2 regions of the Exiguobacterium abrahamii genome follow, and region 1 is predicted to be linked to the other one. Evidence: riboswitches for the same ligand, from Rfam matches in the RefSeq annotation. Region 1 holds a riboswitch; the other holds the start of a gene.
What was found. Region 1 has a riboswitch for S-adenosylmethionine ahead of ITJ88_RS13310 (Na+/H+ antiporter NhaC family protein). Riboswitches for the same ligand answer to the same signal wherever they lie in the genome.
Positions count from the first base shown of each region.

Region 1 (7,396 bases):
ATCGGCTCCTCGTGCGAAGTTCCTCGAAGCTGGTGCCCGTCGCGCGCAAGGCATTGATGCCGCTTACTTCGGTACGCGTGCTTCGTACCTGGCTGGTTTTGACGTCACAAGCCTTGCTTCAGCAGGACGCGACTTCGGCATTCCGTGTGGTGGAACGATGGAACATGCCGACATTCAATTCCACGATGACGAATTGACGGCATTCCGGACATTCGCTTCTCATTATCCGGATCAGGCGACATTACTCGTCGATACGTACGATACGCTCAAGAGTGGTCTTCCGAATGCCATCACGGTTGCGAAGGAGCTCCAAGCCAAAGGGCATAAACTACGTGGCATCCGAATCGATTCTGGCGACTTATCTTACTTGTCAAAACGTGCCCGTAACATGCTGGACGAAGCCGGCTTCCCGGAAGTCGACATCGTCTTATCAGGGGACCTCGATGAGTACGTCATCCAGGACTTACGCATCCAAGGTGCCCAAGCCAATACGTTCCTCGTCGGAACACGCGGTATCACAGCCTACGAACAACCAGCTCTTGGAATGGTCTATAAACTGGTCGCGCGTGAAGTAGATGGCGAGCTCGCACCCGTCATTAAAGTATCCTCGTCAAAAGCAAAAACGACGACGCCCCATATCAAGGAAGTGTATCGCATCATCGATCCGGTGACGGATAAGTTCAAAGGCGATTACGTGACGTTGATGGACGAAGATCCGTCGACACTTGAAGCTGTCGATCTCATCGACGTCCGGGACCCATCGTTCCGAAATCGCATCGAACAGTTCAAGGTCGAACGGTTACTTGAACCAATCTTCAAAGATGGAGAACTGGTCTATACGGTTCCGACGATCGAAGAGAGCCGCCACTTCCACGAAACACAGATCGGTCGTCTGTGGGAAGAGTACAAACGGCTGCGTTTGCCAGAGATTTATGCTGTCACATTCAGCGATCGTCTCTGGAAGCTCAAACTCGACATGATTCGGGATACTCGACTGGCAAGTGGATTAAAATAAAACGCCAAAAAGCGCCGTTCTTCCTCCATCGGAATGAACGGCGCTTTTTCTCATGTTAATCCTGCTTCGTTTCCGACAGGTGTCATTTCTGTTGGCGCTTGTTCCATCTTCTTACGAAAGTACCATGCGAAGCCAAGTGCACCTCCGATGAAGACGATATACGTGATGCGTTGACCGAATTCAGCTAAGGAATCCGCGTAGAAAATACTGATTAAATGATCACTTCCACTAATGAGTAGCAAACAGGCAATCAGGAGCGCAATGCGATATGCAAGCGTCGGGCGGTCTGTCGGTTCAGCATGCCAATACATGATGATATGGTGGGCAAGTAGAACGATACCCAGGATTCCTAATATTCCAATGAGTACTTGCGGCATAATGAACGATCCTCCTGTTTAGTAGTATCTAGTCTTATTTAAACATAGTTCATACGAATTTCGTCAGGAAAAGTTTCCCGTCTTACATTCCTCACGGTATACTGTAGGAAAATCGTAAGCGATCAAGGGAGGGTATTTTTTCATGAAAACCTTTAAGTTATGCACATTACGCATTTTAATGGATGAGTCAGGACGTGATACGACGATTCCCGTCGCCATTCAGGACGGATTGACGGTCAGTACCGAACAGACGGCACAGTGGGTTGCAGAAATCGTCGTTCCTCCGACGGATCAGCCGATTGTCGATGAATTGTTCACAAAACATTTACGTGCTTTGATTGAAATCACGATCTCACGACCTGATAATGACCCTGCCGCGATGATCGTCACGCCTCTTGAACGGACTGTCTTAAGCGAAAACGTCTCATATGTCTTCACGGGTAAGATGGTCATGATGAAAAATGATTTATCTGAATCAATCTTACGCGAAGTCGTCGAAGATGGATTCGCTGGCGAAGAACTCGTTCAAGAGTATAAGGATCGTCGTTCAAAACGTGGCGCCCATATCACCAGTATCGCTAAAGAAACGTTCAAACAATATTTGACAGAGCATCCGAACGCACCCGTCTCTTAAGGTTTTTCAACCTCGTCCGTGATGTGGTCCGCTACGTTGATGCGATCAATCGTATAGTGATCCGTATGATGGATATAATTCGCACACGCGTTTTTCAATGGTGTCCGGTAACTAAATGTCGCATCAATCGACGATAATGCTGCCTTGATCGTATGCGAGTGACAAACGATTAGAACTCGTTTCCCTTCATACGTGCGTGTCACTTCCTGTAGCGCATCGAACACGCGATCCTGGATGGCTTGTTCCGTTTCAAGACCTGGCACAAGTGTCGTATCGTTCGCTTGAACGGCTTCGTAAATCGCTGCGACCGGTTCACCGGAAGCGGCTCCGAATTCGCGTTCGACAAGTCGCTCATCTGTCCCTGTGATCGTTAAACCAACAGCACGACCGATGATTTCTGCTGTTTCAACGGCACGCGATAAAGGACTTGCTAACAAGACATCCCACTTTTCATTCGATAGATAAGCGGCGCTGAGTTCCGCTTGTCTTCTTCCTGTTGCATTCAACGGGATATCTTCTCTTCCTTGAATCCGTTCGTTTAAGTTCCAATCCGTCTGACCATGCCGCACTAAACAAATTTCAGTCATGTCTCTGTCTCCCTCATTTAAGAAATATGACTGATTGTATCATGTTTTCCATTCGGAAGTTGTCGCGGTGGCAACAGTAGCACCTGACAGGTGAAACGTTCAATTCGTTCGAGCAATCGCTCAATCTTTAACGGATTTTCCGTCTGAGCGAAACTGGCAAGTGAGTGGGTGCCGTTCGGGAAGGAAAACAAACGAACATCGGCTCCGACATCCGCTCCCTTCTCAACGAAATGCAAGGCTTGAGAAAATGGAACGATTGGATCTTTTTTACCGTGCAAGAGCATGATGGGCGGGGCATCCGACGATAAATGTGTGACGGGTGAGACGTGCGTCATCAGCTTGCGCCATTCTTCTCGTCCCCCCTTGTAGAACTTAATGTGGGCAATCCAAGTCTGAATGAAATTAAACAACAAAAAGTTCGTCGGTGGATATAAAGCGATCACACCACTGATCAATGGCATGTGGCGCTCATCACGCTCACCAACGAAAGCAGATGGGGCAAGTGCCGTCGTCAGCATGAGTGCGGCTCCGGCTGAGTCTCCCCATACCATCATCCGTCCTCTTAGAATGCGAAGATCCTCTGCTTCCTTATTCAAAAAACATAACGCATCCCGTACATCTTCGAGGTTATCCGGAAAATAACTGCCCTCTTCAAACAAACGATAATCGATACTACAGACGGCAACTCCGAGTTCAAGCAGACGGTCGACGATTGGACTAAAGCAGAATATGTCATCGCGCTCTCCACGAACAAATGCACCACCGTGTGCATAGATGGCAACGGGAAACGGTCCCTCTCCCGGTGGATAATAGAGATCGAGCTGTAAGATGCGGTCTCCCACCTGTTTATAGGTAAGCGTCCGCGGTGCCAGTTGTTTTTCTGTGAGTGGCAAGGCGGGTTCGGTCCATCGAAGCAATGCACCATAATTGTTCCAGATACTCGCTCCCGCTGCTGCCGTCGTCAATAACGCAGCTCCCCCCATTAGCCATGCAGTTTCACGTTTCACTTGATCACCTCCAAAAGACGTACCAGTTTCTTCACTTTATTATCCTTTTACCCCGTTTTAAAAGATGTCGAACGTCTCGGTATTCCTACTTGACGCTTCATCGGCGTTCCGCTATAGTGAGAAAGTCCAAATCGGAATAGTTACGTTTTAATAATGGAGGTATCATATAATGAAAAAAATCATTCCTGCTTTAACGGTCGCCTTCGCGAGTGCAAGTGTCCTCGCTGCTTGCGGTTCAAATACCGATTCATCGACTTCAGATAAAACCCAGACAGAAGTCTATGCATCAACGTTCGCGACGGCTGCTATTGCCCGCGAAATCGGTGGTAATCAAGTCGACGTCAAGATGATCGTCCCACCTGGAGCAGACCCCCACTCTTACGAGCCAACGTCAAAACAACTCACTGAGATTGCCAAGGGCGACTTGTTCCTCTTAACCGGTACGACGCTCGAGCCGTATTCGAAAAAAATCCAGGAGAGTCTAAAAGGCACGGATGTCCGCTTCGTCGAGACAAGTAAGGACGTCAACTTGCTAGAGTCGGATGCTACACTTCATGCACATGAAGAAGAAGGGCATACAGAAGACGAACATGCCCACGAAGAAGAAGGGCATGATGATCATGCAACAGATGAACATGCGCATGAAGAAGAGGGTCATGACCACGGAAAATACGATCCACACGTCTGGCTCGACCCTGTCAACGCAAAAGCAATGGCACGCTCGATTACAACTGCTCTATCAAAAGAAGTACCAAAAGACAAAGCAACATTCGAGAAAAACTTAAAAGCGTTCGATCAACAAGCTGACGCACTCGATGAAGAGTTCAAACAAGCGGTCGCTGATGGATCGAAAAAAGAACTTCTCGTTACGCATGCCGCTTACGGTTACCTCGCAGAACGATATGGTTTCACACAACTGCCGATCGCAGGAATTTCTCCTTCTGATGAACCGTCACAAAAGCAACTGGCCGCTTTAGTGAAAGAAGCACGGATGCATGATTTGAAATACGTCGCGTTCGAAGAGACAGTTTCACCTAAGGTTGCACGTGTCATCCAAAAAGAAATCGGAGCTGAATCCGTAACGATTCATAATCTAGAGTCGGTCACGAAAGCGCAACAAAACAGTTCTTATTTCAAGTTGATGGAAGAAAACGTCCAAACATTGAAAAAGGCACTTCAGTAAAGTACAGTTGACACGCGTTACTCAATGCGGTACGGTAAGAAACGTGTTTTACAACAATTGAATGACTTCTTTTTATCGCGAGAAACGGAGGGACTGGCCCAATGATGTTTCGGCAGCGGACGATTTGATTCGTACTGTGCCAAATCCAGCAAGCGAAAGCTTGAGAGATAAGAAGAGCGTCTTTATTTCATAAAGACCTCCTTCTTTCTTGCGAAGGGGTCTTTTTTTGTATCTTTGAGAAACGAGGTGTCAACAATGAATGAAACGATCACGCCTAACAAATGGGCACTGCTTCCCCTCGTCGTATTCCTGGTCCTCTTCATCGGAGCCGGGATCTTCTATGACGACTTTTACAAATTTCCGATCCTTATCGCCGCACTGATCGCTTTGATTTTTGCTGCAATCACGACGAAAGGATCGATCAATCAAACGGTTGAACGAATTGCAACGGGTGCCGGAAATCCCGATATCATGATCATGGTCTTCATCTTCTTACTAGCCGGTACGTTTTCTGGAACGGCAGAAGCAATCGGTGCCATCGATGCGACCGTTAATGCCGCTTTGACGTTTCTACCTCCATCGCTTCTCATGAGTGGTCTGTTCATCATCGCTGCCTTCATCTCGATGGCGATGGGGACATCTACCGGAACGATTGCTGCACTCGCACCGATCGCCTTCGGTATTCATGAAGCGACAGGCATCAACGTTGCGATCGCAGCGGCTGCTGTCGTTGGTGGATCGATGTTTGGCGATAACTTGTCGTTCATCTCGGATACGACGATTGCTGCCGTCCGTACCCAAAAAACGAACATGCGCGATAAATTCCGGACGAACTTCATGATCGTCCTGCCGGCTGCTATTTTGACGGTCATCCTGCTCGCATTCGTTTCCGGTTCTGGTGACGTCGTCGAAGCAAAAGCCTTTGAATTCTACAAGTTGATTCCATATCTCGCTGTCATCGTTCTTGCGATCTTCGGTGTCAATGTCATCCTTGTCTTAATTGGTGGTACGCTACTCACCGGCATCATCGGTATGATTGATGGTAGCTTCGGCTTAAGTGGCTTCGTCCTCTCGATGTCTGAAGGCATGTTGGGCATGGCGGAGATCTCCATCTTGACGCTCCTCATGGGTGGTCTCGTCAGCTTGATTACGTTCAACGGTGGAATCGCCTTCTTAAAAGAGACGCTGACACGCAAGATTTCACAGCGTCGGGGTGCCGAATTCAGTATGGCGGCACTCGTCAGTGCAACGAATCTCGCGACAGCAAACAATACGATTTCGATTCTCGTCGCTGGACCACTGGCAGCTGAAATCGCCGATACGTATGAAGTCGATCGCAAGAAATCAGCGAGTATCCTTGATATCTTCTCTTGTGGTATTCAAGGCATCATTCCGTACGGGGCACAACTTTTGATCGCAGCAGAATTGACGAAAACAGCTTCTCCTGAACTGATTCCGTATCTGTTCTACCCGTTCCTCCTCTTCGTCTGTGGATCAATCGCCATCTTCTTCGGCTTGCCACGCATGAAGAAGACAGCGACGAAGCAAGAAAAAATTTCTTCGTAACCATAAAAACAGGTCCAATCGCGTCGACGATTGGACCTGTTTTTATTATTTTTTCTGCTTCGCTTGTCGTTCTAAGATTAAGTAAGCGATTGCCGGAAGCGGGAATTGAACGAGTCCAGCGCCTCCCCACACCCATGGATTACGTCCTGACTTTCGCGCACTAAGAAACAGACCCACTGCCTGCGTTACTAACAACGCGCCAATGCTAAGCCAAGTACATTTGGATAGCTGTTTATTCTTTTGAGCCATCTTTTCTCCCCCTCTTTTAACACACGATTAAATCTTATGATTCTTTTCTATTTTACCTTATTTTGTTCCTCCATGAGCATGGAAACGGACGTCTTCGTTCGTTCATGCTAAACTAAACGAGCAAATCTAAACTACGTTTTATGAGGAGGAGTAACACATGCAATACGCAAAACTTTCAAACGGTATTACGATTCCCCAAATCGGATTCGGTGTCTGGCAAGTAGATGAAGAGACAGAAGCACCTGCTGCTGTCGCTGAAGCATTACGTGTCGGCTATCGTCATATCGATACGGCTGCTGTCTACAAAAACGAGCGCGGTGTCGCAAAAGGAATCAAGGAAAGCGGCGTGAAACGTGAGGATCTCTTCTTAACGTCAAAAGTCTGGAACGATGATATTCGTGCCGGTCGGACGAAGGAAGCATTCGCAGAATCGCTCGAACGTCTCGAAACAGATTACCTTGACCTCTATCTCATTCACTGGCCGGTCGAAGGCTATATCGAAGCGTGGAAAGCAATGGTTGAACTGTATGAAGCAGGCAAGATCAAAGCGATCGGTGTCTCGAACTTCAAAGAACATCACCTCGATACATTGGCAGAAGAGGGCTTGATGGCACCAATGATCAACCAAGTCGAGTTGCACCCACAATTACCGCAACACGAACTGCACGAATACTTGCAAGATCACAACATTCAAGTCGAAGCATGGAGCCCACTCATGCAAGGGAAATTCCTCGAAATCAATGATTTCAAGGAAATCGCAGAGAAACACGGCAAGACA
Region 1 covers NZ_JADOYC010000005.1:10,764-18,159, forward strand. Annotated here, with positions in the region: gene ITJ88_RS13280 (nicotinate phosphoribosyltransferase) at 1-1,015, shown strand, start outside; gene ITJ88_RS13285 (hypothetical protein) at 1,066-1,392, opposite strand; gene ITJ88_RS13290 (YwpF family protein) at 1,535-2,026, shown strand; gene ITJ88_RS13295 (histidine phosphatase family protein) at 2,023-2,613, opposite strand; gene ITJ88_RS13300 (alpha/beta hydrolase) at 2,631-3,620, opposite strand; gene ITJ88_RS13305 (metal ABC transporter solute-binding protein, Zn/Mn family) at 3,790-4,803, shown strand; SAM riboswitch class I at 4,873-4,977, shown strand; gene ITJ88_RS13310 (Na+/H+ antiporter NhaC family protein) at 5,059-6,369, shown strand; gene ITJ88_RS13315 (hypothetical protein) at 6,415-6,618, opposite strand; gene ITJ88_RS13320 (aldo/keto reductase) at 6,776-7,396, shown strand, end outside.

Region 2 (5,889 bases), on a different contig from region 1:
ACGACATTTTATGTCCATCTGGAGCAGACGCCCCTCTTCTCTGCCGACGTGGCTTACAGTCGCCCAGCTGCCTATTTGAAGAAAGGGACGAAATTAATCGGTCTAAAATCAATTGATGATGATTTTTGGCAAGTTCGCCTGGCAAATGGTCAGACGGGTTACGTCCTCAACCCTTATATCAGCACGAGCAAACCCGATATGAAACTGACGCAAAAGGCAATCGATCGAAAGAAAATCTATACGGTCAAACAGACGACATCCTTCTTCGCAAGTCCGACGAGTCCAAAGGGCAGTGGGCTCGTTGAACAAGGCAAACGCGTTTATCCGCGTCACCGGGTCGGGAACTTCTATGTCATCCAGTCGGGCTGGACACCTGTTTATCTTCCGGTCTCAGCCGTGACGATTACGTCCGATAAACGAGTCGTCCAAAAGAATAATACGCGCGGTGAAAAGCTGATCCAAGCAGCCGTTCAACATATCGGCACACCTTACACATGGGGTTCGCAAGATGCCGTGAACGGTGGTTTTGACTGTTCCGGCTTGATTCATTACGCGACGAACAAGGCTGGAAAATACGGTGGTCGGACGAATGTTCGTGGCTACTGGTACGGTGCGTTCTTTACGAATCGTCGGACGAGTATCTCAAGCGGCAAACGCTCGGATATCGTCTTCTTCCAGAATACCTACACGGATGGTCCATCGCATATCGGGATCATGCTCGATAGCGAACACTTTATCCATGCGGGCGGTTCACAGCTTCAAATCAACTCGATTTATGAACCGCGTTGGCAAGAGCATTTCCTCGGTTTCAAATCGATGTAAGACAAAAAAGACGAATCCGTCGAATTCGACGGGTTCGTCTCTTCTTATCGCAACACGTCAGAATGTCATCTCGACGTATTTCGTTACTTGTCGATCCATCAAGTATAACTCGATCTGTTCACGGTATGCTTTATAGTGGTCGGATGCGATATGCGCTTCAAGCGCCTCTTCGTCACGATACACTTCATACAGCATGAACTGATGCTCATCCTCGATCGATTGATGCAAGGAATAGCGCAAGCATCCTTCCTCTTTTTGCGCGGCATGATAGACCGTTTGTAGAATCGGAAAGACTTGATCCGCGAGTCCTGCTTTGATGGTAAGTACAGCGTTGACGACGATTTCTCCCATGTTTCATTATCCCCTTTCGTGATTACCTGTATCTGTACCCATTTTCACGAAAAAACACACGTCAAAGGAGCTTGAAGATGCAAACACAACTTTTTGAAGCACTCGAACAATTCGAACCAAAGATGATTGCGTTACGGCGTGATTTTCATCGACATCCGGAACTTTCTTTCCAGGAAGTCCGTACACCAGAACGGATTGCAAACTTTTATGCGGAGCAGGGCATCCCTTATCAAACAGCCGTCGGAGGTCGTGGTGTCGTCGCGACGATCGAAGGCAAACAGCCTGGTCCGACGATTGCGGTCCGTGCAGATTTCGATGCTTTACCACTTCAAGAAGAGACAACACTTGCCTTCCGGTCGATCCATCCCGGTGTCATGCATGCCTGTGGACACGATGGACATACGGCGATGGTGATGGCCCTTGCTGCTACACTCTATCCGTTACGAGATCAATTGCAAGGAACGATTCGAATCATCCATCAGCATGGAGAAGAGGTCTTTCCCGGTGGAGCCATCCAAATGATCGAAGCCGGCGTCCTCGAAGGCGTCGATGCGATTTTTGCGACACATCTCGAAAATGATTTACCGGTCGGTACGATCGGTTTTCGAGAAGGACATACATTATGTGCAATCGACGAATTCGAAATCATCGTCCATGGTCAAGGTGGACATGCGCAAGCACCGCACAAAACAAAAGATGCGCTCGTCGCTGGAGCGCAGCTCGTCTGTAACTTACAGCATCTCGTCAGTCGACGGGTCGATCCGTTCGAGCCGGCAGTTCTTGCAATCGGATCCTTCCATGCGGGAACGGCGCCGAACATCGTCACGGGTGAAGCACGCATCGTCGGCGAAATTCGGACGTTCAATGAGACATTGCGGCATCAGCTCCGGCAAGAAGTCGATCTTGTCGCCAAAACGACATGTGCCGGCATTGGTGCCACCTATTCAATCGACTTCACGACTGGTTACCCGGCGCTCTGGAATCATCCGGACGAGACAAAACTCGTTCAGGAAGCCGCTTCTTTCTTACCGGAAGCATCCGTCCGGGCACTCACACCAATGATGGCTGCGGATGACTTCGCGCATTATCTAACGCATGTGCCAGGAAGTTACTTCTTTACCGGCTCCGGATATACGGACGGTCGCGTCAACTATCCACAGCATCATCCGCAGTACGAAATCAACGAACAGGCGTTGTTGGTTGGTGCGAAGACACTCGGAGCGACGGTTTTACGTGCCTTGAAACCTAAGGATTGACTTTATTTCTGTGTGAATGGTATCATCACAACAATGATAACGAATGACATCAACTTCATATACCCTTATCAAGAGTGGACCGAGAGATCTGGATCGATGACGTCCCAGCAACCTGCGCATAGCAAGGTGCTACGACCAGCAAAGCGAAAGCTTTGGTTGATAAAAAGCGGCGACTCCTTTTGCAACCAAGCGAAGGAGTCGTTTTCGTTTTTCTCGCTGTCAGACATACAATGGGAATTTCCCACGGAGAGGAAGAGACGGATGGAAAAAGCAACATTTGCAGGTGGATGTTTTTGGTGCATGGTGACACCGTTTGAAGAATTACCAGGAATCGAGGGAATCGTATCGGGTTACATGGGCGGTCACGTCGATAACCCAACGTACGAGCAAGTCAAAACAGGAACGACGGGACATCTCGAAGTCGTCCAAATCACGTTTGATCCGAGCCTGTTCCCGTACGAGCGTCTGCTCGAACTCTACTGGCCACAAACGGATCCAACAGATGCAGAAGGTCAATTCCAAGATCGCGGCACGCAGTACGCACCAGCGATTTTCTATCATACGGATGCACAGCATGAAGCAGCAATCGCTTCCCGTGATGCCCTCGCTGCAAGCAATCGTTTCAAACAACCGATCGTGACGCGAATCGATGCCGCTTCTGAATTTTATCCGGCGGAAGAGTACCATCAAGACTTCCATAAGAAAAATCCAGAGCACTATAAAAAAGATCGTGCTGCTTCTGGTCGCGATGCTTTCATCGAGCAGGAATGGAAAGATACGACGACGGTCTAATCACCTCGAACCACATACAGTAGCTGAGACTGATTTCAAACATCTCGTCCTTCCCTTACTTTCAGTAGAAAGTGGAGGATGATCGAGATGTTACGGGAGTCAGTTTTTTTGCATGTAAACAAACGGTGTCTTCTTTACTAATACCCTTACATAAATTTGTAACCGTTTACAAATGGAGTCATTTATTTTACGGTTAATAAAAATTAACCGGTTAAAAAGGAGATGATTGCATGGAACAAAAAGCGATTCACATATTAGAGAGCTATGAACAATTAAAAGTGATCAGTGATCCGTTACGAACAAAAATCCTCATGCTTCTCGTAGAAAAACCACATACGGTACATCAGTTAGCCCACGTACTGACGTTATCCCGCGCGAAGATCCTCTATCACGTACGAGAACTTGAAAAGCATGACTTGATTCGTCTCGTCCGGACGGAAGAACAGGGCGGCAATCTATTGAAATACTATCAAGCGATTGCTCGAGGATACATTCCTGCCGATCATCTACTGAACTTCGTCGAGACGAAAGAGGCGACCCGGCAGTCGTATCTCGAAGTATTGGACCGGGCAAAGACACGCGTTCTTACGGCTCCGACAGCTACTTTTTCTCCTTCATCTTCGAACGTCGAGGACTGGATGAGCTTATCACTTCAAAAGGAACTGACGATGTCTGAAGCCGACTTTCAACGCTTTGCTACAAAGTATCGTGCTCTATTGGACGAGTTCACACGGTCTCCTTCACGAGACGCAAAAGATAAAAAACACTTCTATATCATGACAACTGCCTTTGCAATTGATGAACCACTGTTTGAGAACGACGAGGTCTAAATCGGAGGTGTCTTATGCTACCTATTGAAATGGAGACGCAACAATCACTGTTTAAAAATCGATCTTTTTTATTTTTATGGGGGTCCGGTATGTGCTCCGCCCTCTCCCTATCAACCTATCTGTTTGTTGAACAATGGTATGTCATCCATACGCTAAACCAGGCGTCATATCTCGGATTCGTCCTCATGACCACCTTGTTACCCCGTATTTTTCTCATGTTGTTCGGTGGCGTCTTATCCGATCGCTATAAACGTTCGACGATCATGCGTATCTCAAGCGGTCTACGGATCAGTTTTATAATTTGCCTCCTCGTGTTACTTCATGCCGATCAGCTTACATTGCTGACGATTTTAGGATTTGCCTTTTTATTCGGTAGTGTGGAAGCATTCTTTTCGCCAGCGAATGCTTCCTTACTGCCTACACTCGTTTCGAAAGAACAGCTCACTAAAGCCAATTCATTGATTCAGACATCTAATCAAATCGTTCTCTTTTCAGGTCCGATTCTTGGTGGAGTCATCCTCAGCCATTCCTCTTACTCGTACGTCTTTCTCGTGATTTTCGGAACACTCTGTCTGACGCTTCTCTTCACGTATGGTATTCGTGAATCTAAGGTCAAGCGAGCACGTCAGCATTCAGCTCTCTTTGAACTAAAAGAAGGGTTGCATTACGTCTTTCACTTTCAGCAACTCAAGCAGACACTTTTTCTTGTCATCTGTGTCAATTTCTTTTTCTTTGGACCACTCTTACTCGGAATCCCCTTACTCGTTCATGATGTGCTTCAAGGAGATGCGATGGATTTAAGTTATATGCAAGGGGCTTATCAAATGGGAATGCTCGGAGGGGCGCTCTGGAGTGGTTTTACACAGACGAAAGCAAATGGGCTTACCTCATCGGTCCGATTAATTGGCGCCTTAGGTCTGCTTCTCTTTCTGCTTAGTCAAGTCCAACAGATTTCGTTGTACCTGATCATCCTGTCATCACTTGGTGTCCTTTCTTCGATCATCAATATTCGCTTCATTACGTTCATCCAGTCTCAGTGTGCGGAACAGACGATGGGACGTGTCATGAGTGTCGTCAATGCCGCGTCAAACGGTCTCATTCCACTATCTTACGCGCTCCTCTCGTTTCTACTGTCGTTTCACGTTTCGATCACGACAATTATGTTGTACTGCGGTCTTCTCATTATTGTTCTCTCGCTTTACTTCGGAAGACGAATGGTTCATCTATTCGATTGAGATCAAGTCACAACACATAAAAACATGCGAATCTCCCGATCGAATTAGCGGGAAACGCGCATGTTTTATTTAGTCAATCTAGAACGTGAGTGTTCATCCTCGACTCCTGCAGGGAAAGAAAGCGCGAGTCGCGCTTTCGTCAGGGTCAGGTAAGACCCGGCAAATCGCATGGAATGCGGGATGACGCGGCTTACCTCCCGCCTGCGGAAAGCGAGGATGATAGAAACGTTCGTCAGTCGATCGAACGAGTATCAGATTTTTTAAGAGACTTGCTTCGGCATATCCTTCGCTTTCTCTTCCGGCGCGACGACTTGATACCGCTTCAAAACGAAGATCCCACATACCATGACGGCGAGACCGACGAGCTGACCGAACGATAAATCAATTTGTGGTAAACCGAACCAGCCGAACGTATCAACAGCAAGAGCAAAGCTTAACTGCGAAATCAGAACGACAGAGATGGCGACGGACGGACCAAGCAACTGAATCCCACGCATGACACAAAAAACGACGCCGACACCGACAAGTCCACCAAACCAATAGAGTGGCGATACGTTTTGGATCTGCCCGATTGTTCCACCACGAAACAGAACATACGTGACA
Region 2 covers NZ_JADOYC010000003.1:35,488-41,376, forward strand. Annotated here, with positions in the region: gene ITJ88_RS11425 (C40 family peptidase) at 1-822, shown strand, start outside; gene ITJ88_RS11430 (putative quinol monooxygenase) at 880-1,173, opposite strand; gene ITJ88_RS11435 (M20 metallopeptidase family protein) at 1,251-2,429, shown strand; SAM riboswitch class I at 2,492-2,595, shown strand; gene msrA (peptide-methionine (S)-S-oxide reductase MsrA) at 2,691-3,221, shown strand; gene ITJ88_RS11445 (winged helix-turn-helix domain-containing protein) at 3,452-4,051, shown strand; gene ITJ88_RS11450 (MFS transporter) at 4,066-5,286, shown strand; gene ITJ88_RS11455 (DMT family transporter) at 5,547-5,889, opposite strand, start outside.
Region 2: it holds a riboswitch for S-adenosylmethionine, as region 1 does, so the genes downstream of both, msrA (peptide-methionine (S)-S-oxide reductase MsrA) here and ITJ88_RS13310 (Na+/H+ antiporter NhaC family protein) in region 1, are expected to answer to the same signal.